3 regions of the Massilia sp. BKSP1R2A-1 genome follow, and region 2 is predicted to be linked to each of the others. Evidence: predicted binding sites of a transcription regulator. Region 2 holds the regulator's gene; each other region holds the start of a gene.

What was found. Region 2 encodes sigma-54, which starts transcription at its own class of promoters, with help from an activator protein. Its sites were predicted from a motif close to TGGCANGNAANCTGCTTT; they were not measured.
Region 1: the regulator sigma-54 is predicted to act here: its motif matches at 6,879-6,896, upstream of ACQ7JA_RS23085 (TldD/PmbA family protein).
Region 3: the regulator sigma-54 is predicted to act here: its motif matches at 2,096-2,113, upstream of ACQ7JA_RS22065 (pilin).

Annotation. Positions count from the first base shown of each region.
Region 1 is NZ_JBOBRE010000019.1:67,700-77,583, reverse strand. It holds gene ACQ7JA_RS23110 (AAA family ATPase) at 1-19, opposite strand, end outside; gene ACQ7JA_RS23105 (DUF4159 domain-containing protein) at 60-680, opposite strand; gene ACQ7JA_RS23100 (TldD/PmbA family protein) at 696-2,033, opposite strand; gene ACQ7JA_RS23095 (TldD/PmbA family protein) at 2,046-3,683, opposite strand; gene ACQ7JA_RS23090 (TldD/PmbA family protein) at 3,747-5,081, opposite strand; gene ACQ7JA_RS23085 (TldD/PmbA family protein) at 5,095-6,729, opposite strand; gene ACQ7JA_RS23080 (class I SAM-dependent methyltransferase) at 7,121-7,915, shown strand; gene ACQ7JA_RS23075 (trypsin-like peptidase domain-containing protein) at 8,024-9,595, shown strand; gene ACQ7JA_RS23070 (serine hydrolase) at 9,709-9,884, opposite strand, start outside.
Region 2 is NZ_JBOBRE010000011.1:86,977-96,860, forward strand. It holds gene ACQ7JA_RS17300 (enoyl-CoA hydratase/isomerase family protein) at 1-1,044, opposite strand, end outside; gene hpf (ribosome hibernation-promoting factor, HPF/YfiA family) at 1,174-1,530, opposite strand; gene ACQ7JA_RS17310 (RNA polymerase factor sigma-54) at 1,588-3,060, opposite strand; gene lptB (LPS export ABC transporter ATP-binding protein) at 3,060-3,836, opposite strand; gene lptA (lipopolysaccharide transport periplasmic protein LptA) at 3,833-4,387, opposite strand; gene lptC (LPS export ABC transporter periplasmic protein LptC) at 4,430-5,035, opposite strand; gene ACQ7JA_RS17330 (KdsC family phosphatase) at 5,052-5,582, opposite strand; gene ACQ7JA_RS17335 (KpsF/GutQ family sugar-phosphate isomerase) at 5,582-6,604, opposite strand; gene ACQ7JA_RS17340 (cation:proton antiporter) at 6,684-8,663, shown strand; gene ACQ7JA_RS17345 (DUF484 family protein) at 8,791-9,884, opposite strand, start outside.
Region 3 is NZ_JBOBRE010000017.1:67,767-77,650, reverse strand. It holds gene ACQ7JA_RS22075 (prolyl oligopeptidase family serine peptidase) at 1-734, shown strand, start outside; gene ACQ7JA_RS22070 (calcium-binding protein) at 856-1,407, opposite strand; gene ACQ7JA_RS22065 (pilin) at 1,552-2,031, opposite strand; gene sucD (succinate--CoA ligase subunit alpha) at 2,363-3,244, opposite strand; gene sucC (ADP-forming succinate--CoA ligase subunit beta) at 3,263-4,432, opposite strand; gene ACQ7JA_RS22050 (DUF2889 domain-containing protein) at 4,503-5,066, opposite strand; gene recX (recombination regulator RecX) at 5,830-6,288, opposite strand; gene recA (recombinase RecA) at 6,335-7,423, opposite strand; gene ACQ7JA_RS22035 (response regulator) at 7,606-8,307, shown strand; gene ACQ7JA_RS22030 (sensor histidine kinase) at 8,304-9,863, shown strand; gene ACQ7JA_RS22025 (DUF4212 domain-containing protein) at 9,853-9,884, shown strand, end outside.

The DNA.
Region 1 (9,884 bases), on a different contig from region 2:
CGCCAATCTTCGCCGTCAAGCTGGCGATCTGTTCTTCATTCCACGCTTCCGACACTCTTTTAGGCTCCCAACGCATATTGAATGATGTTGACCGCGAAGCGGGTGTTGTCGACCGCGAGGAACCGCTTGTTGCGGAAGTCGTAGTCCCACTCGCATCCGTAGTCCTTGTTCGAGTACAGCAGGCGGATGCGCCCGCCAAACTCGATGGCTTTCAGGTATTCGTGCACCAGGTCGTCGCCCCAGCCATTGAGCTCGCCCCCGGTGGTCGGCGGCCCGTCGAACTTGAAGAAGCAGGAATACAGCGGGTGCGTATTCGGGATCTTCTTCAGGGCGGACGCGCCGAAAATCTTGACCATCTCGGCCTCGAACGATTTCGCGAACAGGCCGTCGATGTCGTGGTTGCAGTCGTCCACGAACACGAAGCCGCCGCCGCGCACGTACTTCTCAAGGTTGCGCCGCTCCGCCGGGGTGAACTGCACCAGCTTGTGTCCCGCGAAATAGCAGAACGGCGCTTCCAGCATCTTCGGATCCGACAGGGCCACGATGCGCTCGGTCGGATCCACCCGCAAGGTGGTGTACTCGACGAGCGAGTTCAGCACGTTGCTGGGCATACGGATATCCACGTCCCAGTCGCCCGATTCGTAGCTCAGGCGCGTGAAGTAGAAATCGTACTTTGCCATCGTGCGAAACCCGCTTTACACCGCGTCGGACAGCGAGGTGAAGTTGAAGTCACGAACCTTCATCGGCGGCAGCACCATCTGGAAAGGCACCTCGTCGCCACCGATGATCTCGGGCTTGCCGAGTTCTTCGATGTTGTTGAGGATGGTGACCGGGCTCTCGTTGAAGCGGAAGTTCTTCACCGCGTGCTTGATCTTGCCGTTCTCGACGTAGAAGGTGCCGTCGCGCGTCAGCCCGGTGAGCAGCAGCGACTGCGGGTCCACCATGCGGATGTACCAGGTACGGGTCACCACGATGCCTTTCTTGGTGCCCGCGATCAGCTCATCGAGCGACTTGGTGCCGCCCGCCATGATCATGTTGCCGTGGCTGGCAGTCGGAGCATTGCCGGTCTTCTGCGCCCAGTAGGGGCTGTAGCCGAGCGAGGCAACGCGGCCGTTCTTGACCAGGTCGGTGCGCTTGCGGGCCAGCATGGTGTTGTCGTCCCATGGGGCGACCGGCACGTCCGGATTCCACGGGTCGGCCCAGATATTGACCTGTTCGTCGAACAGCTTGTCGCCCAGGCGGTTGCCGCCGCCCTTCTTGGCCAGGAAGCTGCGGCCTTCGTCGGCGCTGCGCGCACTGAAGGAACTGAACATATTGCCGAGGATTTCGGACGTCGCGGCCGGCTCGAGGATCACGGTGTAGCGGCCCGGCTCCAGCGCCTTCGCATCGACGGAGCGCAGCGCCTTGTCGATCGCGACCGCCGCGGCTTCGCCCGCGTTGAAGCGGCGTGCATCGTTGGCCGATCGGGTCACCCAGCCCGAACCGCGGCCGTCTTCGGTACGCGCGGTGCAGGTGAAGGAGAGATCGGTGAATTCCTGGAAGCCGAACACGCCCTTCGAGTTGGCGATCGCCGAGAAGCGGGTGCTGTCGGTGAAGAAGCCGGCAGTGACCAGCTTCTTCGCGCGCGCCTGGCCGATCGAGGCGGCCGCCACCTCGGCGCGGTAGTCCGGGTCGATCGCGGCCGTGGCGGGCACGAAGGTCTGGGTGCCGCGGAATTCCTGCGGACCGAAGGCCGGCACGAATTCCGGGTTTTCCGGCGCCAGGCGCGCCAGTTCCTCGGCGCGCCGCACGGCCTTTTCCAGCGACTTGTCATCGAACTCGTTGATCACGGCGGTCCCGGTGCGCTTGCCGAAAGCGACGCGCACGGCCAGTTGGGTATCCTCGGTCAGGCCGGCGGTCGACACGCTGTTGCGCGCGAAACGGATGTTGCCGGTGCGGTTGCCGTCGATCGAGACGCTGCATTCATCGGCTTTCGAAAAACCGATCACGCGGTCGGTGATGCGCTTGGCTTGTTCCTGGTTCAGCTGTTTCATGGTGTCTTCTCCTCAACCGATCTTGCGTGCGGTGTTGATGACGTTGATGCCGTTGAAGCGCGTGGTGCTCGAACCGTGCGAGACCGCGCTGACCTGGCTCGGCTGGCCCTTCCCGTCGAAGAAGGAGCCGCCCATGCGCCAGTCGCGCTCGTCGCAGATCGCGCTGCAGGCATTCCAGAATTCCTGGGTGTTGGCCTGGTAGGCCACGTCTTCGAGGGGGCCGACGATCTTGCCGTTCTTGATCTCGTAGAACAGCGTGCCGCCGAACTGGAAGTTGTAGCGCTGCTGGTCGATCGAGTAGGAGCCGCGGCCCAGGATGTAGATGCCCTTCTTGACGTCCGCGACCATCTCATCTGGTGTAAGCCTTCCTTTGCCCGGCTCCAGCGACACGTTCGGCATGCGCTGGAACTGGATGGTGCTCCAGCTGTCGGCGTAGGAGCAGCCGTGCGATTCCTTCTCGCCGATGATGTGGGCCTGGTCGCGCGTGGCCTGGTAGTTCACCAGCACGCCGTTGCGGATGATGTCCCACTTCCTGGCGCGCACGCCCTCGTCGTCGTAGCCGATCAGACCCAGCGAACCCGGGGTGGTGCGGTCGGCGACGAAGTTCACGCGCTCGGCGCCGTACTTGAATTTCTTCGTTTCCCACTTGTCGAGCGAGGCGAAGCTGGTGCCTGCGTAGTTGGCTTCGTAGCCGAGCACGCGGTCCAGTTCCGTCGGGTGGCCGACGTTCTCGTGGATGGTCAGGAACAGGTGCTCGGGCGAGAGCACCAGGTCGTATTTGCCCGGTTCCACCGATTTCGCGCTGAGCTTCTCGCGCGCCTGCTTGCCGGCCAGGCGAGCATCCTCGATCAGGTCATAGGAATTGGTGTAGAGCGTGGTTACGCCGCCTGCCGCGCGCACCTTGTCGCCCGGCTTGGCGTCGAAATACTCGTAGCCCATCGAGACCGGCGAGCCGAGGCCGGCGCGCGAGCGGAACTTGCCGCTGGCCTTGTCGACGGCGGTCGCGTTGATCGGCGCCCACAGGCGATGGATGTCCTGGTCGATGTAGGAGCCGTCGGTGGAGGCGAAGTACTTCTGCTGGTTGATCTGGAACAGCGAGCCGGTCATGAAGGTCGCGCCGGCGTCCAGGCCCGCCTTGTTGGCGGCGATCAGCATGTCGGCCTTTTCCTTGACCGGAATGCCGCGCCAGTCCTTCTTCATCGGCGTGGCCCAGGCCACTTCGCCCACGCCCTTCACGGGCGCCAGGCGGACCGGTTCGGTCTGCAGCTTGGCATTGGCCTTGGCGATGGCGACGGCCTGGCGCGCGGCTTCGGCGACGCCATCCGCGCTCATGTTGTTGGTCGATGCGAAACCGTAGGCGCCATTGGCGATCACGCGCACGCCGACGCCGCTCGACTCGGTATTGCTGATGTTCTCGACGTTCAGGTCGCGCGTGACGATGAACTGGTTCAGGTAGCGGCCGATGCGCACGTCGGCATAGCTGGCGCCGGCCTTGGTGGCGGCGTTCAGCGCGACGTCGGCGATGGCCTTTTTCGCGCTCGCAGCCATGGGGTTGAGCAGCTCTTCGGCGGCGATGGCGTTGCCGAAGACGGGGACCAGCATGGCGCCCGCGGTGCCGGCGCCGATTTGGAGGAATTTACGACGTTCCATGTGAGTTTCCGTATGAATGCGCGGGGCGGCCAGCCGTGCCGGCGGCCCCGCATGGGCGGCGGCTTAAACCGCGTCCGACAGCGAAGTGAAGTTGAAATCGCGGATCTTCATCGACGGAATCAGCATCGAGTAGTTCGCCTCGTCGCCGCCGATCACGATCGGCTTGCCGATCTCCTCGATGTTGTTCAGCATCGACACCGGGCTCTCGTTGAAACGGAAGTTCTTGATCGGGTGCTTGACCTTGCCGTTCTCGATGTAGAAAGTGCCGTCGCGGGTCAAGCCCGTCACCAGCACCGACTGCGGGTCGACCATGCGGATGTACCAGGTGCGGGTCACCAGCACGCCCTTTTTGGTGCTGGCGATCAGCTCGGAGGTAGCCTTGTCGGTGCCGGCCATGATGATGTTGCCGGCGCTGCCGATGGCGCGCTGGCCCTTCTGCTTGGCCCAGTACTGCGAGTAGTTCAGCGCATTGATGCGGCCATCTTTCACTAAGTGGGTCCGTTCGCGCGGCAGCATATTGCCGTCCCACGGCAGCACCGGCACATCCTTGTCCCAGGGGTCGGACCAGATGTTGACCTGCTGGTCGAACAGCTTGTCGCCCAGGCGGTTGGCGCCGCCTTTCTTCGACAGGAAGCTGCGGCCCTCGTCGGCCATGCGGGCATTGAAGCCGCCGATCATGAAGGTCAGCAGGTCGCTGGTGGCGGAAGGCTCCATCACCACGGTGTAGCGGCCCGGCTCGAGGGCCTTGGCGTCCACCGAGCGCAGCGCCTTCTCGATGGCGATGTCGGCCGCTTCGCGCGGGTCGAATTTGGCCACGTCGCGCGCCGAGCGCTTGACCCAGCCCGAACCGCGGCCGTCTTCGGTACGCACGGTGCAGGTGAAGTCGAGCGAGGTGGCGACCTGGTGGCCGAACACGCCATTCGAGTTGGCCACGGTTTCGAAGGTCGAGCGGTCGGTGAAAAAGCCGGCCGAAACCAGGCCCTTCTTGCGGCAGGCTTCCATCGCGTAGGCGGCGGCCTGGGCGCGGAATTCCGGGTCGATGTCGGCGGTGCGCTGGACAAAGGTCTCGGACGGCTTGTAGGCGGTCTTGGCGATCGCCGGCATGAATTCCGGATTCTCCGGCGCCAGGCGCGCCAGGTCCTCGGCGCGGCGCACGGCCTTCTCCAGCGACTTGTCGTCGAACTCATTGATGGTGGCGGTGCCCTGGCGCTTGCCGAAGGCGACCTGCACCTGGATCTGCGTGTCGTCCGACAGGCCGGCGGTCGACACGGCATTGCGCGCGAAGCGGATGTTGCCGATGCGCGAGCCTTCGATGCTGACGGTGCACTCGTCGGCTTTCGACAGCGACATGACGCGGTCGGTGATGCGCTTGGTTTGGTCTTGGGTCAGGATGCTCATGGTTGCCTATACCTCAGCCGATCTTGCGGGCGGTGTTGATCACGTTGATGCCGTTGAAGCGCGTCGTCGACGAGCCATGCGAGACGATGCTGATCTGCGGCGGCTGGCCTTTGCCGTCGAAGAAGGAGCCGCCCATGCGCCAGTCGCGTTCGTCGCAGATCGCGCTGCAGGCATTCCAGAATTCCTGGGTATTGGCCTGGTAGGCCACGTCTTCCAGCATCGGTCCGATCTTGCCGTCCTTGATCTCGTAGAACAGCTGGCCGCCGAACTGGAAGTTGTAGCGCTGCTGGTCGATCGAGAAGGAGCCGTCGCCGACGATATAGATGCCCTTCTTGATGTCCTTGACCATCTCGTCCGGGGTCAGCTTCTTCTTGCCCGCGGCGAGCGAGACGTTCGGCATGCGCTGGAACTGCACCGAGTTCCACGAGTCGGCGTAGGAACAGCCGTGCGACTCCTTCTCGCCGATGATGTGGGCCTGGTCACGCGTGGCCTGGTAGTTGACCAGGATGCCGTCCTTGATGATGTCCCACTTCTTGGTCTTCACGCCCTCGTCGTCGTAGCCCACGCAGCCGAGCGAACCCGGGGTGACCTTGTCGGCGTACAGGTTGACCATCGGGTTGCCGTACTTGAACTTCTTCGTCTCCCACTTATCCAGGGTGGCGAAGCTGGTGCCGGCGTAGTTGGCTTCGTAGCCGAGCACGCGGTCCAGTTCCGTCGGGTGGCCGACGTTCTCGTGAATGGTCAGCCACAGGTGTTCGGGCGAGAGCATCAGGTCGTACTTGCCCGGCACGACCGACTTGGCGGTCAGTTTGGTCTTGGCATCGCGGCCCGCGGCGCGCGCGTCCTCGATGATGTCGTAGGAACCGGTATAGAGCGTCGCGACGCCGCCGGCCGCCTTGAGCTTGTGCTCCGGGCGCGCGTCCAGGTATTCGTAGCCCATGCCGACTGGAGCTCCCAGGCCGGAGCGCGAGCGGAACTTGCCGGTGCTTTTATCGACGGCGGTGGCCTGGAACGGAGCCCACAGGCGATGCACGTCCTGTTCGATGTAGGAGCCGTCGGTGGAGGCGAAATACTTCTGCTGGTTCACCTGGAACAGCATGGCGTTCATGAAGGTTGCGCCGCCGTCCATGCCGGCCTTGTTCGCGGCGATCAGGAGGTCCGCCTTTTCCTTGATCGGCACGGTGCGCCAGTCCTTCTTGATCGGCGTGGACCACGACACCTCGCCCACGCCCTTGACTGGTGCAAGACGCACCGGTTCGGACTGCAGCTTGGCATTGGCCTTGGCGATCGCCACCGCCTGGCGCGCCGCGTTGGCGATGCCGTCGTTGCTCATGTCCGAGGTCGCGGCGAAGCCGTAGGCGCCGTTCGCGATCACGCGCACGCCCACGCCGGCCGACTCGGTATTCGCCACGTTCTCGACGTTCAGGTCGCGCGTGGTGATGAACTGGTTCAGGTAGCGGCCGATGCGTACGTCGGCATAGCTGGCGCCTGCCTTGGTGGCGGCGTTCAGCGCGACGTCGGCGAGGGCCTTCTTGGCGGCGGTGGGCATGCTGCTCAGCAGCTCTTCAGCCGCGATCGCGCGGGTGAAGGGGAGCATCGTGGAGGCGAGCGCCAGGCTGCTGAAATTTAGAAAGGTACGGCGTTCCATAAAATCTCCTGAAATCAACCTACTTCTGGGCAGCGGTCCCGCTGACGACGCGGTCCGCTCTTGTATTTACGGCGCAGGGAAAGCGGTTTTGCCGGTCCCGATCGAGGCCGGCAAACTTGTCAACCTTAGCAGCAACTTGAGGTTTTGAATAGGCAATTGTTGTGCCAGATCAAAGCGTCTTTTGGATGCATGAATGCGTGGGCGTCCGCTGTCCGCAGAAAGTGTCCGCTACCCTGTCCGCAGGGCCAATCCGGACACTCCTCCGGACATGCTCGGGGGACAAATATGTATATGCGAACACTGCTTGACTGTCCGGCCCGCGTGCCTGATCATCGGCGCGGCGGCGGCGTCCCGCCCGGCCGCGCACAATCACCACGGAGACCTCGAACCGATGAAACGACTGATCCTTGCCGCAGGTATCGTTGCCAGCCTGGCAGCCGGCGCCGCGCAGGCCGACGACGCCCTGAAAGCCGCTATCGCGGGCGAACACCGCAGCGCCGCGAACAAGGCGCGCGATGCGGCGCGCCATCCCTACGAGACCTTGACCTTCTTCGGCATCAAGCCGAACATGACGGTGGTGGAGCTGGTGCCCTCGGGTGGCTGGTACACCGAGATCCTGGCGCCCTACCTGCGCCAGAACGGCAAGCTGATCGGGGCGGGCCAGGCGATCGCACCGGGCAATCGCTACGGCATGGCCTTCAAGCAGAAGCTCGACTCGAACCCGGCGATCTACGACAAGGTGGTCCCCAGCGTGTTCGAACCGCCGAAAACCTACCAGATCGCGGCCCCGAACAGCGTCGACATGGTGCTCACCTTCCGCAACCTGCACAACTGGGTCGGCAACGGCGAAGACGCCCTCAAGACCACCTTCAAGGAAATCCACAAGGTCCTGAAACCGGGCGGCGTGCTGGGCATCGTCGACCACCGCCTGCCAGCCTCGATGACCCAGGATGCGAAAGCCTCGAGCGGCTACCTGCACGAGGCCTGGGTGATCAAGACGGTCGAAAGCGCCGGCTTCAAGCTGGCCGCCAAGTCCGAGGTCAATGCCAATCCGAAGGACAAGGCGGACCACGAGAAGGGCGTGTGGACGCTGCCGCCGGTCCTGGCCAACAAGGACAAGGACCGCGAGAAGTACATGGCGATCGGCGAGAGCGACCGCATGACGCTCAAGTTCGTCAAGCAGTAAGCCATCCCGGAGGGGCCGCCCCCTCCGTGGAATTTTGTGTATTTCCTTCGGCGGCGAGCGTGTATATTCTTGCGGTTCGAATCAATCGCAACGCCACCGAAGGAAACCATGAAAACCGCACGTCTTGCCGCCGCCGTGGCATTCGCCCTGGCAGGCCTTGTCCACGCACAGGACACCACTCCTCCCCCGGCGCCCGTTCCCGGCACCCCGCCTTCGCCGGCGGTCGCGACGCCATCGGCCACCACGGCTCCGGCCCTGCCGGCGGTCGAGAACTCGGTGGTCAAGATCTTCTCCACCGTGCGCGCCCCTGACCCGTACAAACCCTGGGCCAAGCAGTCGCCGCGCGACATCACCGGCTCCGGCGTCATCATCGAGGGCAAGCGCATCCTGACCAATGCCCACGTGGTGGGATACGCCAGCCAGGTGGAGGTGCAGGCCAGCCAGTCGGGCGACAAGGTGCCGGCCAAGGTGATCGCGCTGGCGCGCGGCCTGGACCTGGCGGTGCTGGAGCTGGACGATCCTTCCTTTTTTGAGAAGCGTCCGCCGGTGCAGCGCGCCGCCGTGCTGCCGGACGTGCGCGAAGCCGTCTACGCCTACGGCTATCCGGTCGGCGGCAACTCGCTCTCGACCACCCGCGGCATCGTCTCGCGCGTGGAGTTCGTCGGCTACGGCTCGTTCAGCTCGGGCCTGCGCATCCAGATCGACGCGCCGATCAACCCGGGCAACAGCGGCGGCCCCGTGATCGCCGGCGACAAGATGATCGGCCTGGCCTTCTCGATGGCGGCCGGGGCCCAGAACATTGGTTACGTGATCCCGAACGAGGAGATCGAGCTGTTCCTGAAGGACGTGGCCGATGGCCGCTACGACGGCAAGCCGCTGCTGCACGACAGCGTCCAGACCCTGGAGAACCCGGCCCTGCGCGCCTACCTGAAGCTGGACAAATCGGTGGAGGGCGCGGTGGTGCACCGTCCGTACAAGCCTGATGCTTCCTGGCCGCTGAAGGAGTGGGACGTGATCACCCACATCGGCGAGTACCCGGTCGACAACCAGGGCATGGTGAAGCTGGGCTCGAACTTGCGCGTGCGCTTCCAGTACCGCATCCAGCAGGTGGCGAAGAACGGCAAGGTGCCGATGACCATCGTCCGCAGCGGCAAGACCATGAAGGTCGAGGTGCCGACCAGCGGCCCGCGTCCGCTCCTGATCCCCGACCTGAACGGCGGCTATCCCTCCTACTTCGTCTACGGACCGGTGTCCTTCACCCGCGCGTCGGCCGAATTCGCGAGCTTCCTGATGACGAATGCGGCGGCGATGACGGCCTACGCCTTCAACGACAATCCGCTGGTGAACCAGCGCGGCGATTCGCCGGACGCGGCGCGCGAGGAACTGGTCGTGATCAGCGGCCCCTTCTTCCCGCACCGGCTGGTGACGGGCTACGGCAACCGCTTCGGCTCGGTGGTCGACACGGTCAACGGCGTCAAGATCCGCAGCCTGGCGCACCTGGTGAGCACCCTGCGCGACCTGAAGGACGAGCACGTGGTCTTCAAGTTCGACCAGCGCTATGGCGAGACCCTGATCCTGCCGCGCAAGGCGGCGCTGGATGCGACCGAATCGATCCTGTCGGACAACGGCATTCGCAGCCAGGGGTCGGACGATATGATGAAGGTGTGGAACGGGAAATGACGTTCCGAAGTTTCAACGTGTAGTTGAACGCGTGGGCGGGGGACCGCCCACCCTACAGAAATCGAGACGTAGGGTGGGCAAGTTTCTTGCCCACGCGTTCAGCCAGCAGGCGATCAGCCCTTCTTTTCTTTCTTGACCGGCACCAGCAGCAGGTCCTGGAAGTCGTAGCTGAAGTCGGTCTCGGTCGACACCGGCTTCATGCGCACCCGTTCGATGCTGCCGTCGTGGTCCAGCGAGAAGGTCACATAGGCGTCGGCGTTGAAGTTGCGTTCCTTCCAGCGCACGATGA
Region 2 (9,884 bases):
CGGCTCGAAGAAGCGCGCCACCATTTCCGGCGTTACCTCCTCCAGCGTCACCGGATTCCACTTCGGCTGATTGTCCTTGTCGATCACCAGCGCCCGCACGCCCTCCAGCACCTCGCCGTGCTCGAAATTGCGGCGCACCAGGTTACGCTCCATGCGCAGGCAGTCCGCCACATCGAGCGACGCACCACGCTGCAAGAGTTCGCGCGTCACGCACATCATCAGGGGCGAGCGCTGGCGCATCGCCTTCAGCGCCTTCTGCGCAAACGGATTCTCGTCGCGCGCCAGCGACGCCATGATGGCCGCCACCGAGGCCGCGCCGAAGTGCGCATCGATCACGCCGCGCTGCGCCTGCAGCTCGCTGGCGCCCGCCTGGGCCGCGAACTGCGCCGCATAGGTGCGGATCGCCTGCGGCAGCTGCGCCCCCGGCGTGGTCTCGATCAGCGCATTCAGCTCGCCCAGCTTCTCGCCAGGCACGAACACGTCGGCTAGTCCCACGTAGAGCGCATCGGCCGCGCCGATCGTCAACCCGGTCAGGCCCAGGTACTGCCCCAGCTGTCCCGGCGCATGCGAGAGGAAATGGCTGCCGCCCACGTCCGGGAACAGGCCGATGTTCACTTCCGGCATCGCCATCTTGGTGCGGTCGGTGACGATGCGCAGGCCGCAGCCTGGCCCGCCCTGGGCGATGCCCATGCCGCCGCCCATTACCACGCCGTCCATCACCGCGATATACGGTTTCGGATAGAAGTGGATCAGGTGATTGAGCGCGTATTCCTCGGTGAAGAAATCTTCCAGCAGCGCGCTGCCGCCCGTCGGCGCCACACGGCCGACGTCGTGGAAGAAGCGGATGTCGCCGCCTGCGCACAGGGCCTTCTCGCTGCTGCTGGTGATGACGACGGCGTCGATGCCGGCATCGGCCTGCCATTCCAGCAGGATCGCGGTGATGGCGCGCACCATGTCGAGCGACAGCGAGTTCAGGGCTTTCGGGCGGTCGAGCGTGATGACGCCGGTGCGGTTGGCGACGCGGGTCAGGACGTAATCGGTCATGGCAGCTTCTGTGGTCGAAAAATGATGCATTCTACCGAAGGCTGCCAGCAAATTCCTATCTTTACAATGCAAAAAGGGCGTCCCCTTAGACGCCCTTGCGGTGTTGCCGCGGAATGTGCGCGGCTGTGTTTACGCTGCTGCCGTGGTTTCGTCGATATCCGGCATGCGCTTGTGCGCGACGTGGTTATGGTCTTGCAGCATGGATTTGTGTTTTAAAACCTGCCTGTCCAGTCTGTCCATCAGCGTGTCGATCGCGGCGTACAGGTCTTGTGCGGCGCTGGCGACGTGGAGTTTCTTTCCCGATACCGATAAGTTGATTTCGGCTTTCTGCCTTTTTTCTTTTTCGGTGAGATTGTCGATCGCGAGGAACACGTGGGTATCGATCACGTGGTCGAAATGGCGGGTGATGCGCTCGAGCTTATTCTGAACGTATTCACGGATGGCGGGGGTGACTTCGAGATGGTGACCGCTGATTGTGAGGTTCATACACACTCCTTGGGAAGGTGCCCTGCCCGCGCCACAAGGTGAGTGTGGGCAGGTGCTTTACAGGGATTTGCGGAGGCTGACGGGCGGAATCTTGAGCGCTTCGCGGTACTTGGCGACCGTCCTGCGCGCAATGACCATACCTTGTTCCCCGAGCATCTCCGCGATCTTGCTGTCGGATAATGGGTTCCTAGGGTCTTCTGCTCCTGTCAATTGCGCGATGAGCGCGCGGATCGCCGTCGAGGAGGCTTCTCCCCCCGCTTCGGTGGCGACATGGCTTCCGAAGAAGTACTTCAGCTCAAACATGCCGTGCGGGGTCAGCATGTATTTCTGCGTGGTTACACGGGAGATTGTGCTCTCGTGTAGGCCTAGTGTATCAGCTATCTCACGCAAAACAAGAGGGCGCATGGCAACGGCGCCGTGACTGAAAAAGTTACGCTGGCGCTCCACAATTGCCTCGGCAACACGCAGGATCGTGTCGAAGCGCTGGCGCATATTCTTGATGAGCCACTTGGCTTCCTGCAACTGCGCGCCCATCTGGCTTTCGCTTTTTCCCTGCTTGAGCAGGTTGGCGTACAGGGAGTTCACGCGCAGCTTCGGCATCACGTCCGGGTTCAGCGAAACCGACCAGCCGTGCTTGGCGCGGCGGACGATCACGTCCGGCACCACGTAGTCCGACACGTTCGAGGCGAAGGCCGCGCCGGGATGCGGATTGCACTGGCGGACCACGGCCTGCACTTCGCGCAGGTCTTCGTCGTCGCAGTCGAGCGCCTTCTTCAGCTTGGTGTATTCGCGCTGGGCGAACCAGCTCAGGTAACCCTCGACGATTTTCAGGGCCAGGCGCCGCGTGACGAGCGGCACGCCCGGCATGCGGCGGATCTGGAGCGCCAGGCATTCGGCCGCGCTGCGCGCGCCCACGCCGACCGGGTCGAGGCTCTGGATCAGGGCCAGCGCGCAGCGCAGCTCGTCCATGTCGATCTCGAGTTCCTCGGGCAGGCGCGCGTGGATCTCGTCGAGCGGTTCTTCCAGGTAGCCGTTGTCGTCCAGGGCGTCGATCACCAGCTCGGCCAGGGCGCGGTCGCGCGCGCTGCAGCCGGTCAGGCGGATCTGCTCCGCCAGGTGTTCGCGCAGGGTGGTGCCGTCGGCTTCCAGTTGCGGGCGTCCGTCCTCGTCGTCGCCGCTGCGTGCGCCGCCGCCCTCGCCGCCCCAGTCGCTGTCGGCGTCGCCGCGCTCGCCCTGCTCGCCATCCTCATGTCCCTCGCCCTCGGCCTTGGCGCCGCCTTCTTCCTGGGCGGGCTGCGCGCTCGGCGCCTCGCCATTGGCAGGCGCCGTGTTGATGGCGCCGTCGGCCAGCAGGCGCACCGAGCGGTCGAGTGGATCGTCGAGACGCTCGAGCAGCGGATTGTCGTGCAGGATCTGCTCGATCTCCTGGTGCAGTTCGAGCGTGGACAGCTGCAGCAGGCGGATCGACTGCTGCAGCTGCGGCGTCAGCGCAAGGTGCTGCGAGGTGCGGAGCTGCAGGGACTGTTTCATTACATCCTGAAGTGTTCGCCGAGGTAGACGCGTCGCACGGATTCGTCGGCGATGATGTCGTCGGGACGGCCGGAAGCCAGCACGGCGCCCTGGTTGATGATGTAGGCGCGGTCGCAGATGCCGAGCGTCTCGCGCACGTTGTGGTCGGTGATCAGCACGCCGATGTTGCGCTCCTTCAGGAAGCGCACGATGCGCTGGATCTCGATCACCGCGATCGGGTCCACGCCCGCGAACGGTTCGTCGAGCAGCACGAAGCGCGGGTTGGTGGCCAGCGCGCGCGCGATCTCCACGCGGCGGCGCTCGCCGCCCGACAGCGACAGCGCCGGGTTCTCGCGCAGCTTTTCGATCTGCAGCTCGGCCAGCAGGGTGTCGAGGCGCTCGTTGATCTCGTTCTTGCCCAGGGCCTTGCCATTCTCGTCGCGCTGCAGTTCCAGCACGGCGCGGATGTTCTCTTCTACCGTGAGCTTCCGGAACACCGAGGCTTCCTGCGGCAGGTAGGACAGGCCCAGCACCGCGCGCCGGTGGATCGGCAGGCTCGTGATGTCGGTGCCGTTGATGTCGATCGAGCCGGCATCCGACGGCACCAGGCCGACGATCATGTAGAAGGACGTGGTCTTGCCGGCGCCGTTGGGGCCGAGCAGGCCGACCACCTCGCCGCAGTCGACCTGCAGCGAGACATCGCGCACCACCAGGCGCTTGCCGTAGCTCTTCTGCAGGCCCTTGACGACCAGGGTGCTGCAGCTGTCGCCGGCGGGTTTTTCCAGTACGGCGTTCATTGCTTGGCGCCCTCCGCCGGCGTCGTGCGGCGCGGCGCGATGATCAGGGTGCCGCGGCCGCCGCCGACCGTGCTCTTGCCGCTGGGGTCGTTGCGCACCTGGGCCACTTCACGGCGGTTGTCGTAGGAGATGAAGGGACCCTTGATCTCATTGGTCATGCGGCCGTTCTCCAGCTCGCGCACCTCGGCGGTGGTGAACAGCTTCACCAGCTCGGCGCGCTCGTCGTATTCGATGCGCTGGGCCTGGCCCTCGACCCACAGGTCGGGACCGCCGTCGCGCTTCTGGCGGAAGGTGGCGAGCTTGCCGTTGTTGGCGGTGAGCGTCACGCTCATATAGCCTTCCGGCGTTTCCTTCACCAGGGCGCGGTCCGACTTGAGCACCAGGGTGCCGCGGGTGAGCACGACGTTGCCGGTCAGGATGCGGGTCTGGGTGACTTCGTCGACGTCGAGCGTGTCGAAGTTGATCACGGCCTGCTTGAGCGAATCGGCGCGCTCCGCCGTGGCGGTGAGCGATGCCAGGGTGAGGAAAGTGGCAGCGAGTATTTTTTTCATGGTTTTGCTGGTCCTGTTGTAACGCGGCGCGGGCATTGAAAATCAGCGTTGCGCGCGCGGCGGATAGACGATCTGGCCGCGGCTGGCCAGGTGCAGCTTCTGGGTCGCGTTGTTCGCGACCATGCCGGTGCCGGTCACGGTGGCGGAGCCGAGCTGCATCTCGATCGGCTTGTCGGTCTTCATGATCTCTTCGTCGGGCAGCACCGTGAGCGCCTGGGTGCGCACGCGCAGCGCTTCGCTGGTCGGCGTGGCCGGACGCTGGATGTCGACGTTGCCGATCAGGTCGACGCGGTGTTCTTCATGGAAGATGCGGCCCTGCTTCGCCACCACCGTCATGCGCGGACGGCCCGGCGTCATGCCCTGCACCACCGGCGCATCGACCTCGGACACGTCGCCCAGCGGACGGTGCGTCAGGCGTTTGCCGGAAACGACATAGCTCGGCTTGCCGTCCTGCGTCATGCGCACGAAGGAGAAGTTCTCGACGATGTAGTCCGGCTCGCTGGACGGGCCGCCCAGGCGCGGGTCCTCGTCCTCGCCCTGCAAGACCTGCAGCAGCCAGAAGCTGCCGAAGGCGCAGAACACCCCGACCATCATGATGGTCAGGAGCTTCCAGCGGTGGGCGGTGCGTTTGTAGTTCGACGGAGCCATGCTCGTTCCTGGAAGGTCAGGCGAAGTACGGCGCCAGCGCCTGTTCGTAGTTGCCCTGGGCGCGCATGATCATGTCGCACACCTCGCGCACCGCCCCCTTGCCGCCCGCGTTGCGGGTGACGTAGTGGGCGCGGTACTGCACCTCGGGGTGGCCCGACGGCACGGTGATGGCGAAGCCCACGCGGGTGAACAGCGGCAGGTCGATCACGTCGTCGCCGATGTAGCCGCATTCCTCAGGCGTCACGCCTGTCGCTTGCAGCAGTTCGGCGAATCCGATGCGCTTGTCGTGGATGCCCTGGTAGACGTGCGAGATGCCGAGGTCGGCGGCGCGCTTGACCACGATCGGCGACTTGCGCGCGCTGATGATGGCGGTCTTGACGCCGGTCTTGTTCAGCAGCTGGATGCCGAGGCCGTCGAGCACGTTGAAGGTCTTGGTGACCTCGCCGTCCGGGCCATAGGTCAGGCTGCCGTCGGTGAGGATGCCGTCGACGTCGAAAATCATCACCTTCACGCGCGCGGCGCGCTGCATGTGTTCGAGCGGCGTCATCAGATCACCTTGGCGCGGGTCAGGTCGTGGATGTGCAGTGCGCCGACCAGGCGGTCATCGGCATCGACCACGAGCATCTGGTTGATGCGGAATTCTTCCATCACGGCGACGGCGTCGACCGCCAGCTGCTCCGGATGGACGCGGCGCGGGTTGGCGTGCATGACGTCGCGGATCAGGATGTTCGAGAAGTCGTGGTAGCGCTCGATCAGGCGGCGCAGGTCGCCGTCGGTGAACACGCCGATCGGACGGCGCTCGTCGTCGACGATGGCGGTCATGCCCATGCCCTTCTGGCTGACTTCCAGCAGCGCCTTGGCCAGCAGGGTGTCGGGGCCGACGGCGGGGATGGCGTCCCCGGTGCGCATCACGTCGCGCACGTGGGTCAGCAGGCGGCGGCCCAGCGCCCCGCCCGGGTGCGACAGGGCGAAGTCTTCCTCGCGAAAACCCCGCATGTCCAGCAGGGCCACGGCCAGGGCGTCGCCCATGGCGAGCGTCACGGTGGTGCTGGTGGTCGGGGCCAGGTTGAGCGGGCAGGCTTCCTTGTCCACCGCGATGTTCAGGTGGATTTCGGACAGCTTGGCCAGGCGCGAATGCGGCTTGCCGGTCATCGCGATCACGGGCGTGCCCATGCGCTTGATGGCCGGGAGGATCTCCAGCAGCTCGGACGATTCGCCCGAGTTCGAGATGGCGATGAAGACGTCCTTGGCGGTGACCATGCCGAGGTCGCCGTGCGCGGCTTCGCCCGGGTGTACGAACATGGCCGGGGTGCCGGTCGAGGCCAGCGTCGCGGCGATCTTGCGGCCGATGTGGCCGGATTTGCCCATGCCGGAGACGACTACGCGGCCCGTGCAGCCATACAGGAGGTCGACTGCGCGCACGAAATTGTCGTCGTCGCCGAGCCGTGCATGCAGCGCGCGGATCGCGTCCGCTTCGATGGCCAGGGTCTCGCGGCCCAGCTCGAGCACGCGCCGTGCCTGGCCCTCGTCAAAACTTTTCAGCATTATTTTTTCATGGGTTACACTCATGATGGCAGTATAGCCGAAACGCGTAAGCAAAAAACTTGCCAGTCGTAACAAACAACAACAACAACCAGTATTGGGGATAATGCATTCCGGACTTGAACTGACCCTGCTCCTGCTGGGCTGCGCCGTGCTCGGCGTGGTCGCCTTCCGGATGCTTCACCTGCCGCCGATGCTCGGCTACCTGGCCGTCGGCGTATTGATCGGCCCCCATGCGCTGGCGCTGGCCAACGACAGTCCCGCCACCCACGCGCTGGCCGAGTTCGGCGTCGTCTTCCTGATGTTTTCCATCGGGCTCGAATTCTCCCTGGCCCAGCTCAAATCGATGCGGCGCATCGTGTTCGGCCTCGGGCTCGCCCAGGTCGTATTGACGATCGTGGCGGCGATGGTGTTCGGGCTGTTCATTTCCTGGTGGGCGCCCGCGCTGCACGTGAGCTGGCAGGCGGCCTTCGCCCTGGGCGGGGCGCTGGCCATGTCCTCCACGGCCATCGTGGTCAAGATGCTGACCGAGCGGCTGGAACTCGAGAGCGAGCATGGCCGCCGCATCATCGGCATCCTGCTGTTCCAGGATCTGGCCGTGGTGCCGCTGCTGATCCTGATTCCCTCGCTGGCGCGGCCGGCCGAGGAACTGGTCGTCACGCTCGGCTGGGCGCTGGTGAAGGCGGCGTTTGTCCTGGCCCTGCTGCTGATCTTCGGGCAGAAGCTGATGCGCTTCTGGTTCACCGTCGTTGCCAAGCGCCGCTCGCAGGAGCTGTTCATGCTCAACCTGCTGCTCGTGACCCTGGGCCTGGCCTGGATCACCGAGCAGGCCGGCCTGTCGCTGGCCCTTGGCGCCTTTGTCGCCGGCATGCTGATCTCCGAGACCCAGTACAAGCACCAGGTGGAAGAAGACATCAAGCCCTTCCGCGACGTGCTGCTCGGGCTCTTCTTCATCACGGTCGGCATGCTGCTCAACCTGCAGCTGGTGCTGGAACAGTGGTGGGTGGTGCTGGCGCTGGTGATCTTCCCGGTGCTGCTGAAGTTCGCGATCATCGCCTTGCTCGCCAAGGCCTTCGGCTCGACGGACGGCGTGGCGATGCGCACGGGGCTCGCGCTGGCCCAGGCCGGCGAATTCGGCTTCGTGCTGCTGAACCTGGCCTCCGGCTCGAAGCTGATCGATCCCTTCCTGATCCAGCTCGTGCTGGCCTCGATGGTGCTGTCGATGCTGGTGGCGCCCTTCATGATCGCGAACATGGACAAGATCGTCATGAAGGTCGCGGCCAACGAGTGGATGATGCAGTCGCTGCAGCTGACCCAGCTCGCCAGCCGCACCATGAAGACCCAGAAGCACGTGATCATCGCGGGCTTCGGGCGCAGCGGCCAGAGCCTCGCCACTTTGCTGAGCGACGAAAAGCTGCCGTGGTATGCGCTCGACCTGGATCCGGAACGGGTGCAGGAAGCGCAGACGGCCGGCGCCAACGTGTCCTATGGCGACGCGGCCCGGCGCGAAAGCCTGATCGCGGCCGGCATCAACCGCGCCAGTGCGCTGGTGATCACCTTTGCCGATACGAGATTGGCGCTGAAGGTGCTGCACCTGGTGCACGAGCTGGCGCCCAACCTGGCCGTCATCGTGCGCAGCCATGACGACAGCGATCTCGATGTCCTGAAACAGGCGGGCGCCACCGAGGTGGTGCCGGAGGCGCTGGAGAGCAGCCTGATGCTGGCCTCCCACGCCCTGGTCACCATGGGCGTGCCGCTGCGGCGCGTGGTGCATCGGGTGCAGAGCGCGCGCGACGAGCGGTATGCCTCGCTGCGCGGCTACTTCCATGGCGCTGGGGATGTGTCGGACGACCTGGAGCACACCTATGTGCGGCTGCATTCGGTGACCCTGCGCGAGGGCGCGGCGGCGGTCGGCAAGCGGCTGGGGGAGCTGGGGCTGGAGGAAGTCGAGACCGAGGTGACGGCGGTGCGGAGGAATGGCAAGAGCCTGGAGGGGGATCCGGAGACGGTGCTCCTGGCGGGGGACGTGCTGGTCTTGCGAGGAGCCGGCGAGGCAGTCAGCCGCGCCGAGAGCCGGCTTGTGTAGGGTGGTCGGCTCTGCCGACCGCGCGTTCAACTACACGGCGATTTAACGCGCATCGGCCATACACACACTGTTTGAACGCGCGGTCGGCGAAGCCGACCACCCTACAAAACCGGAGCCGAATCGGCGTTTATGAAAGCGACACGACGCGGTTGCGCCCGGTGCTCTTGGCCCGATACAGCGCCGTATCCGCCTGCGCCACCAGATCCTGCGCCACACCCTCGATCGCATGATCGCGTTCGAAATCGTCCAGCGTCGCCACCCCGATCGACACCGTCACCGACACTGGCCCGCCATTGCCGACATCGACCGGCTGCGCCTCCACGCCGGCGCGGATCCGGTCCGCCACCGCGCTCGCGCTTTCCAGGTCCGCGTCGATCAGCAGCACCACGAATTCCTCGCCGCCGAAACGCGCCAGCGCATCCGAGATGCGCAGCTCGGCCTTGATGCGCTGGGCCACCTCGCGCAGCACCTCGTCGCCGGCCTGGTGGCCGACCGTGTCGTTGACCTGCTTGAAGTGGTCGATGTCGATGTACATGACCGAGATGCGGTAATCCTGGCGGCGCGCCCGTGCGATCTCTTCCACCAGGCGGCGGTCGATGTAGCGGCGGTTGTAGACGCCGGTGAGCGAATCGGTCAGGCCGATGAACTTCAGCATCTCGTTGCTGATCACGTTCTCGAGGCAGATCGCGATGATCGAGCCCATGTGCTCGATGAAGTCGGTGCCGAGGGCGGGCGTAAACCGGTTCGGGTCCGAGCTGCCCAGGTTCAGGCTGCCGATCAGGCGGGTATTGCGCAGCAGCGGCACCAGCGCCACGCTCTGCAGGCCCTCGGGCGGATGCGGGAACATCGCCTTGTGGCGCGACGGCGCATACGGCCCCAGCACCGGACGCGGGCGGCGGCCCTCGACGTGCGGGAAGCCGAGCTCGCTGGCATGCTCGCAGAAGCTCAGGTGGGGCAGCTCTTCATAGTCGACGCCCAGCTTGTGCATGACGGTGTAGATGTCCGCTTCCGGGTCGACCAGCGACAGGGTCACGATGTCGAGTTCGGAAATGACCGGCAGGGTCTGGAAAATCGTCGTCACCAGCTCCTGGAAGGTGCTCGCACCCACGATTTTCAGGTCGAATGCCTGGTGCCGGGTCATGATGGAATGGTTGCGTTCGGCCTGTTCGAGCAAGTACGCCATGCGGGAACGCAGGGTCTCGTTCTCCAACATCAGTTCTC
Region 3 (9,884 bases), on a different contig from region 2:
ACGGCCACGTGATGAAGCCCTGGAATGCGGAACCGGGCAAGAAGTACCCGGTCGCCTTCCTGGTGCACGGCGGACCGCAGGGCAGTTTCGGAAATGGCTGGAGCTACCGCTGGAATCCGCAGGTGTATGCGGGCGCCGGCTATGCCACCGTGTTCATCGACTTCCACGGATCGACCGGCTATGGCCAGAAGTTCACGGATTCGATCAGCGGCGACTGGGGCGGCAAGCCTCTGGAGGATCTGCAAAAAGGCCTGGATGCGGCGGTGCAGAAATTCCCCTGGCTGGACCGCGGCCGCAGCTGCGCGCTGGGCGCCTCCTACGGCGGCTACATGATGAACTGGATCGCGGGGAACTGGAACGACGGTTTCCGCTGCCTGGTCAACCATGACGGCGTGTTCGACAGCCGCGGCATGGCCTATTCGACCGAGGAACAGTGGTTCACCGACTGGGAAAACGGCGGCGCCTATTTCGCCGTGCCGCAGAACCACGAGAAGTTCAATCCGGTCCACCACGTGAACAAGTGGAAGACCCCGATGCTGGTAATCCAGGGCGACCTCGATTTCCGCATCCCGACGGCGCAGGCCTTGGGGACCTTCACGGCGCTGCAGCGCAAGGGCATCGAGAGCCAGCTGCTGGTGTTCCCGGACGAGAACCACTGGGTGCTCAAGCCGGCCAATTCGGTGCAGTGGCACTACACCGTGATGAAGTGGCTGGATCGCCACCTGAAACAGTAATTATTGGCTCATCAGTAAATGTGCATTGAACTATGAAAAAGAGACCGCACAAGCGGTCTCTTTTTTTAATCGGCGATAATAATTAGGCTAGCCGTCCAAATCACAAGCCCGATATCTAACGTTATAAAACGGACTCATACTCCGATATTCCAATAATTTCAATGAAGCTAACGCTGGACAGCGCGGCTCGGTTTGAAAGCGTACTAGCTTCTGAGGCCAATACGGTACTTCCATTCTCAAACACGATCTGTTCGATCTGATACGGATACAACCCAGCGCTGAAGCCCTGAGTGAACCATTTCTGGATCGTGATCTGATCGCTTGCCAATGCGTTCGATGGGTCGGTGACATCGATCACCAGCGAATCGCCAACCCGGCTGTACACCAGGTCGCTCTGGCTGATGCCAGCGCCAAAGACCAGCTTGTCGGAGGATCCGCCATGATCGAGGAGCGTGTCGATGCCGTCGCCACGGTTGAACATGAAGGTATCAGCAGCCTGGCCAGCAGTAATCGTATCGTTGCCAGTACCGCCAATGATCGTGTTCGCCAATCCGGAGCTATTGGTGCTGTCGGCCTTGATCGTATCGTTCCCGCTTCCGCCTTCGACCGTATTGCGTGCACCGAAGGCGAACGTTATGGTGTCGTTGCCGTCACCACCGCGCAGCACGTTCACGCCGCTACCGTTGTCGCTGATCGAATAGGGATCGTATTTTGATGAGTATGATCACTCATCTGTCAATGGCAAAAAAAGAGACCGCTAATGCGGTCTCTTTTTATTCCCTGCATTTTTACAGGTTAGCTGAATTTTGCAAATCGATTATGCGTCGTCAGCTGGCTGGGTCGCGACGCAACCTGCCGGGGTGTATTTCGTGTCGCTAGCCGGGAAGCCGCTGGTCACGCAGGTGTAGATGCCTTTGGTCGAGCGGTGAAGGGCAATGGTCGGCGCGGAACCGATACGGCCCGGGCTGGCAATGGTGCAAGTCAGGACGGCGGTGTTGGCACCAGGAACTGCGGCGGCGATGGTGGTGCAGTTACCCGTCTTGTTCGGCAGACCGGCCTTGGCCAGGTATTCGGTTGCAGTCGAAGCAGTACCTTCGACAACAGCCATTTCGAAGCCAGTCTTGCCGGCAGCGATGTCAGCGTAAGCAGCGGCGCCCTTCGACTTGGCGATGTAGTCCTGGTATGCCGGGATGGCGACAGCTGCCAGGATACCGATGATCGCGACGACGATCATCAGTTCGATCAGGGTGAAGCCGCCTTGGGCTTTCTTAGCTTGCAGTTGTTGTTTGAAGTTCATTTTCATCTCTCCAGGTTTGGTGTTACAGGTTGTTGGGGTTACTGCTTGTTGCCACGCTTTCTTATATGCAATCAGCGTGCCAGCCCCCAAAATGCTGATTTTATTAATGCGGAGATAAGAAATCGGCGTGCCAGCGCAAGTTTTGGCTTGAGCAGTGACAAATTTTGTCACCGGAGCTCAGCAATATTTGTCAGCTCGATGGTTCTTGTAACGCAATTTGTCATGTATTGAAGAAATATTGGCATACCAAGTCATGCCAGCACGTCTGCCGGGCGAAAAAAAAAACGGGGAGCTTGCGCTCCCCGTCTTCGTCAAACTTGAACAGCCCGGATTACAGCATCGCTTTCAGCAGGCGAGCCATTTCCGACGGGTTCTTGGTGACCTTAATGCCGCAGGCTTCCATGATTTCCAGCTTGGCTTGCGCGGTGTCGGCGCCGCCCGAGATCAGCGCGCCGGCGTGGCCCATGCGCTTGCCCGGAGGCGCGGTAACGCCAGCGATGAAGCCGACGACCGGCTTCTTCATGTTGTCCTTGATCCACTGAGCGGCGTTCGCCTCGTCCGGACCGCCGATCTCGCCGATCATGATGACCGCGTCGGTGTCAGGATCGTCGTTGAACATGCGCATTACGTCGATGTGCTTCAGGCCGTTGATCGGGTCGCCGCCGATACCGACTGCCGACGACTGGCCCAGGCCCAGGGCGGTCAGCTGGCCGACTGCTTCATAGGTCAGGGTGCCCGAGCGCGACACGACGCCGATACGGCCCTTGCGGTGGATGTGACCAGGCATGATGCCGATCTTGATCTCGTCCGGGGTGATCAGGCCTGGGCAGTTCGGGCCCAGCAGCAGGGTCTTCGAGCCGGCCTTGGCCATGCGGTCCTTGACTTCCATCATGTCACGGACAGGGATGCCTTCGGTAATGCAGATTGCCAGGTCGAGCTCGGCTTCGACGGCTTCCCAGATCGCGGCGGCAGCGCCTGCCGGCGGGACGTAAATCACCGACACGGTTGCGCCGGTTTCCGACTTGGCTTCCTTGACCGATGCGTAGATCGGGATGCCTTCGAAGTCTTCGCCGGCTTTCTTCGGGTTCACGCCTGCCACGAAGGCTTCACGGCCGTTCGCGTAGTCGCGGCACATGCGGGTGTGGAACTGGCCGGTCTTGCCGGTGATACCTTGGGTGATGACTTTGGTGTCTTTATTAATCAGAATGGACATGTTGTATTCCTTCGCGAATTAGGCTTGGCCAGCGGCAGCGGCAACGACCTGCTTCGCTGCGTCTTCCATGGTGTCTGCGGAAATGATCGGCAGGCCCGAATCAGCCAGCATCTTCTTGCCCAGGTCTTCGTTGGTGCCCTTCATGCGGACGACCAGCGGCACCTGCAGCGACACAGCCTTCGATGCGGTGATGACGCCTTCGGCGATCACGTCGCAGCGCATGATGCCGCCGAAGATGTTGACCAGGATGGCCTTCAGGCCCGGGTTCTTCAGCATGATCTTGAATGCTTCGGTCACTTTCTCTGCAGTCGCGCCACCGCCGACGTCGAGGAAGTTGGCCGGCTCGCCGCCGAACAGCTTGATGGTGTCCATGGTGGCCATGGCCAGGCCGGCGCCGTTCACCAGGCAGCCGATGTTGCCGTCGAGCGAGATGTAAGCCAGGTCGAACTTCGAGGCTTCGACTTCAGCCGGATCTTCTTCGTCCAGGTCGCGGTAGGCGACGATTTCCGGGTGACGGAACAGGGCGTTCGAGTCGAAGTTGAACTTGGCGTCCAGGGCGATGACCTTGCCCGAACCGGTCAGGATCAGCGGGTTGATTTCGGCCAGCGATGCATCGGTTTCCCAGTAGGCTTTGTACAGGCCTTGCAGGTTGGTGCGGGCGTCGACGATCGACGCTTCCGGCACGCCGATCTTGCGAGCGACGTCGTCGGCTTGCTCATCGGTCAGGCCGATCGACGGTTCGATCACGACGTTGTGGATTTTTTCCGGGTTGCTGTGCGCGACTTCTTCGATGTCCATGCCGCCTTCCGACGAGGCCATCAGCACGACCTTCTGGGTGACGCGGTCGGTGACCAGCGAGACGTACAGTTCTTTCTTGATGTCGGCGCCTTCTTCGATCAGCAGGCGGCGGACTTTCTGGCCTTCCGGGCTGGTCTGGTGCGTGATGAGCTGCATGCCCATGATCTGGTCGGCGTATTCCTTGACCTGTTCCAGCGACTTGGCGACCTTGACGCCGCCGCCTTTACCACGGCCACCGGCATGGATCTGCGCCTTGACGACCCAGACCGGGCCGCCCAGCTCTTCAGCGGCCTTGACGGCCTCTTCCACATTCATGCACGGAATGCCGCGCGGAACGGTCACTCCGAATTTTCGGAGGATCTCTTTGCCCTGATACTCATGGATTTTCATGCTGGCTTCCCTTCTTCTATTACTGAATTAGAAATACGGTTGAATTACAAAAAATGACAAACAGCGAATCCTAACCCGACACGGCTTTGATCGACCAGCGGGGATAGTAGGTGGCCACGGCCGGTCCGTCGCTGCGCAGCGCATGGCAACGGTCGAGCTCGAAGGGCCGTTTGGCCGAGTTGTCGTCGGCGCCGTCGCGGGTTTCGAACTCCTCGTCGGCAAAGGCCTGCAGCGCTGCGGTGGGCAGCACCTGGGCCAATTCGGTCAGATGGGTGCAGCCGAGCACGCCGGACAGGCGGTCTTTCAGGTGCAGCCGGAAATGGTTCATCAACGACAGGCCGATCAGCTTTTTGTAAGCAGGGCCGATCGCCTCGCAGAAACCGGGATAGGGAACCGCGTCGGACGCAGCTTCCGCATCCACGATGGTCAGATTGCGGTCGATGGTGACGCGCAGCTTGAGGTCGTGCACGGGCAGGCCGCCCGGGCGAATGCCCGAGCCGAGCTCGATGTCACGGGTTTTGACGTCGCGGATACTGGCGTCCAGATCCCACAGGCCATCGTCGCGCGCAAAGGCTTCGACAGTGATGGCGCGCGTATGCCGGAGCGAGCGCGATACGGGAGGAGACAGGGGCATAAAAACCAATGCCGCTTGCGCGGCGGTTAGTGGTGCAGCCAGTGTGCTTCATGCACGTTGCCGTAGCTTCTACGACAACAACCGCTCATGCGGCGCTGCTTAAACCGTGAAAGTTTAGCACAGGGTCTTACCGGTTGCACTGCAACAGAAGCGTTTTTGCCGCGTTGCAGCGTATTCACGATGGGTTTCTTGCTGAGTGGGCAATATTGCGTCTGGCTAGACGGGTTGCTTGGGTGGCCGGACCAATTGATGAGTTTGAAGGGTGCCGGACAAGTGTTACCTATGTCCCGAGACGGGTGTTACCCATGTCGCTAGACGGGTGTTACCTATGCTTCTGGAAAGCCGTCATTCCGCGGCCACCACGTCGTCCGACCAATGTCGGTAGGGTGGGCGGTCCTCCGCCCACGCGTTCAACTCACGGATGCGACGGGCAAGGCCCTGCCATTTGAACGCGTGGGCAAAGGATTGCCCACCCTACGAGAAGCGGAGTCGCGGCCCGGGGGCGCGATGGGTCGGTATCGGGCGGGGGGCTACGAAAGGTCAACAGACAAGCGCCAGCGTGCAGCGCCATCGCCCGTTGAGGAATATGCCTGGGCATATCGGGAATGACGCTCCACGCTGGCGCCGGAGCTGCGCTGCCCGAGCGGGAGCGCGAGAATGAGGGTGATATGGACAGGCCTGCGGCCGCGCCTGGCATATCGTCGGAGCAAGCCTGGGGCCAGGCCGGCTCGTCAGGGACAGCAGGCTCGAACTACAAACCTGCCTACAGCTCGTCGTCGTCGGGAGCGCCCTGCATTGCGATCCGGGCAGCGCGTTGGGAGAAGCCACGCTGCAGCAGGAAACGCATCTGCTTGGCACGCTCGGCCGCATCGGCGGCGACGGTGCCGAACTTGCGCCGCCACACTTCGATGGCGCGCGTCGTTTCGCTGTCGGCGAGCTCGGCCTTGATCTCGGCCAGTGCTTCGCCGGTAACGCCATGGCTTTGGAGCTCGGCCATGACGCGGCTGTTACCGAAACGGCCCGCCTTCCTGTTGATCAGGGATTCGGCGAACCTTTCCTGCGACAGCCAGTTGTTCTTTTCAAGGAAATCGAGGAGGGCTTCCACATCATCGCCCTCCTCGGCATAACGGGCCAGCTTACGGCCCAGCTCGAGCCGGCTGTGTTCGCGCATCGAGAGGAAACGAAGCGCGCGTCCTTTCAGGCTGAGCTGGGGTGCTGGCATGTGCTACTGATACTCCAGGCGGTCCGGCGTTTTAGCGACCCGGCGATTACTCGCCGACTGCCTTCAGGTTCGGCTTGCCGCCGTCCTTGCCGCCGTCTTCAGCAGCGACCGGCGGCAGTTCGCGCACGCCCAGGGCGACACGGACCTTGTTCTCGATTTCGCGTGCCAGTGCCGGACGCTCTTTCAGGAACAGGCGGGCGTTGTCCTTGCCCTGGCCGATACGTTCGCCGTTGTAGGAGTACCAGGAGCCCGACTTCTCGACGATCTTGTTGTCGGCGCCCAGATCCAGGATTTCGCCTTCGCGCGAGGTGCCTTCTCCGTACAGGATGTCGAAGTGGGCTTCCTTGAACGGCGGCGCGATCTTGTTCTTGACGACCTTGACCTTGGTTTCGTTACCGATCACCTCGTCACCCGACTTGATCGAACCGGTACGGCGGATGTCCATGCGCACGGAGGCGTAGAACTTCAGCGCGTTACCGCCGGTCGTGGTTTCCGGGCTGCCGAACATCACACCGATCTTCATACGGATCTGGTTGATGAAGATGACCAGGGTGTTGGTACGGTTGATCGAGCCGGTCAGCTTGCGCAGCGCCTGGGACATCAGGCGTGCCTGCAGGCCCGGCAGCGAGTCGCCCATGTCGCCTTCGATCTCGGCGCGCGGGGTCAGCGCCGCCACCGAGTCGATGACCACGAGGTCGACCGAACCCGAACGCACCAGGGCGTCGGTGATTTCGAGGGCTTGCTCGCCGGTGTCCGGCTGCGAGATCAGCAGGTCGCCCAGGTTGATGCCCAGCTTTTGCGCGTAGGTCACGTCGAGCGCGTGCTCGGCGTCGATGAAGGCGCAGGTGCCGCCGAGCTTTTGCATCTGGGCGATGGTCTGCAGGGTCAGGGTGGTTTTACCCGACGATTCCGGACCGTAGATTTCGACGATACGGCCGCGCGGCAGGCCACCGACGCCGAGCGCGATGTCCAGGCCCAGCGAGCCGGTGGAAACAGTCTGCACTTCCTCGACCGGTGCGCTGGTGTCCATGCGCATGACCGAGCCCTTGCCGAACTGCTTTTCAATCTGCGCCAGGGCGGCTGCGAGTGCCTTGCCCTTTTCAGCGACGTTTAATGCGGTTTTTTTGTCGTCCATGGTGTACTTTCAGCTGTGGAGTAGGCAAGGTAGGGGCGCTACCACGCAAATCAAGAGTTACTACTGTATATAAATCCAGTAGTTTAGGCAAGCGAAAAATGGCGGTGTGGTAGGCTCGCATTGTTGCGATAAATCAAACACAATAGGGGCCGTTCTGGTCTAAATGTTCTACCGAGGTCCCCATGCGAATTTTGCTCGCCGAAGATGATAGCGTACTTGCCGATGGATTAACGCGGTCGCTGCGCCAGTCCGGCTACGCCATCGATTGCGTCAAGAACGGCCAGGATGCCGACACGGCCCTGTCCACCCAGGAGTTCGACCTCCTCATCCTCGATCTCGGCCTGCCCAAGCTGTCCGGCCTGGAAGTGCTGCGCCGCCTGCGCGCCCGCTCCTCGCTCCTGCCGGTGCTGATCCTCACCGCCGCCGATTCGGTCGAGCAGCGCGTCGAAGGCCTGGACCTGGGCGCCGACGACTACATGGCCAAGCCCTTCGCCCTGTCCGAGCTGGAGGCGCGGGTGCGCGCCCTCACCCGCCGCGGCGCCGGCGGCGGCCCCACTGTCGTGAAACACGGACCGCTGGTCTACGACCAGGTCGGCCGCAGCGCCTATATCAACGACCAGATGCTCGACCTGTCGGCGCGCGAGCTCGGCCTGCTGGAAGTGCTGCTGGCGCGCACCGGACGCCTGGTCTCGAAGGAGCAGCTGGTCGACCACCTGTGCGAATGGGGCGAGGAAGTCTCGAACAACGCCATCGAGGTCTACGTGCACCGCCTGCGCAAGAAGATCGAGGTCGGCGGCGTGCGCATCGCCACCGTGCGCGGCCTTGGCTACTGCCTCGAAAAATACTCGGATACCCCGCGCACTCCTACGCCAGAGAGCAAGTGAACGATCGCGACGCCGGGCTGGAAGCCGGTCCTCCGGAGCCGCCGCAGCAGGCCGCTCCCCTCTACGTCCCGCCCAATCCCGAGCCGGACGAGAACATCCGCCACTCGCTGTTCGGCGAGATCCTCGACTGGATGCTGGCGCCGCTGCTGCTGCTGTGGCCGATGAGCATCGCCATCACCTACCTGGTGGCGAAGTCGATCGCCAACCAGCCCTTCGACGACGCCCTCGAAGACCGCGTGACCGTGCTGTCGCAGCAGATCCGCACCGTGTCCGGCAAGCCCGTGGTGCAGCTGCCCGGCAGCGCGCGCGACGTGCTTCGCGCCGACGACGTCGACAGCGTCTACTTCCAGATCAGCGGCCCGGCCGGACTGCACCTGGACGGCGACCGCGACCTGCCGCGCCCGCGCGCCGGCAGCAGCGACGACCAGGCGCGCGGCGGCGCCGTCTCCTTCCGCAACGACAGCATCCACGGCACGCCGGTGCGGGTCGCCTATTCCTATGTGAACCTGGACCCGCTGCGCGAGCCCGGCAAGGGCGCGGAGCCCGAGCTGGCCCTGGTGCAGGTGGCCGAGACCCTGGACAAGCGTGCCCACCTGGCCAACGAGATCATCAAGGGCGTGATCCTGCCCCAGTTCATCATCCTGCCGGTGATCCTGGCCCTGGTCTGGTTCGCCCTCTCGCGCGGCCTGTCTCCGCTGGCCGAGCTGCAGCAACGCATCCGCGCCCGGCCCCAGGACGACCTGTCGCCGATCGATCCGCGCCAGGTGCCGGAAGAGATCTCGCCGCTGGTCGGCTCCTTCAACGACATGCTCGAACGCCTGGCCCAGACCGTGGAGATGCAGAAGCGCTTCATCGCCGACGCCGCCCACCAGATGAAGACGCCGCTGGCCGGCATGCGCATGCAGTCCGAGCTGGCCCTGCGCCAGGTCGACCCCGGCGAGATCCACCGCTCGCTCGAGCAGCTGGCCACGAGTTCGGAATCGGCCACCCGCCTGGTCAACCAGCTGCTGGCGCTCGCGCGCGCCGAGAACCAGCCGCACGCCGGCCTGGCCTTCGAGGAGATCGACCTGGCCCAGCTGGCGCGCGCCACCGTGCAGGACTGGGTGCAGGCCTCGTTTGCCGCCCAGATCGACCTTGGCCTCGAACTGCCCGAAGAACCGCAGGACAAGCCGCTGCCGATCGCCGGCAACGCCCTGATGCTGCGCGAACTGCTGTCGAACCTGATCGACAACGCGCTGCGCTACACGCCCTCCGGTGGCAGCGTGACGGTGCGGGTGCGGCGCGACGGCGAGCAGGCCCTGCTCGAGGTCGAGGACACCGGTCCCGGCATCGCCCCCACCGAGCGCGCCCACGTGTTCGAGCGCTTCTACCGCATTCTCGGCACGAATGTGCAGGGCAGCGGCCTGGGGCTGGCCATCGTGCGCGAGATCGCCCAGCAGCACGGGGCCGAGATCGACATCTTCAACAACCCGCGCAGCCATTCCAAGAAGTACCCCGGGAGCCTGTTCCGCCTGACCTTCCCGCCCCCCGTCCAGGAACCCCTCGATGCCGACTGATTCCAACCACGCGCGCCTGCT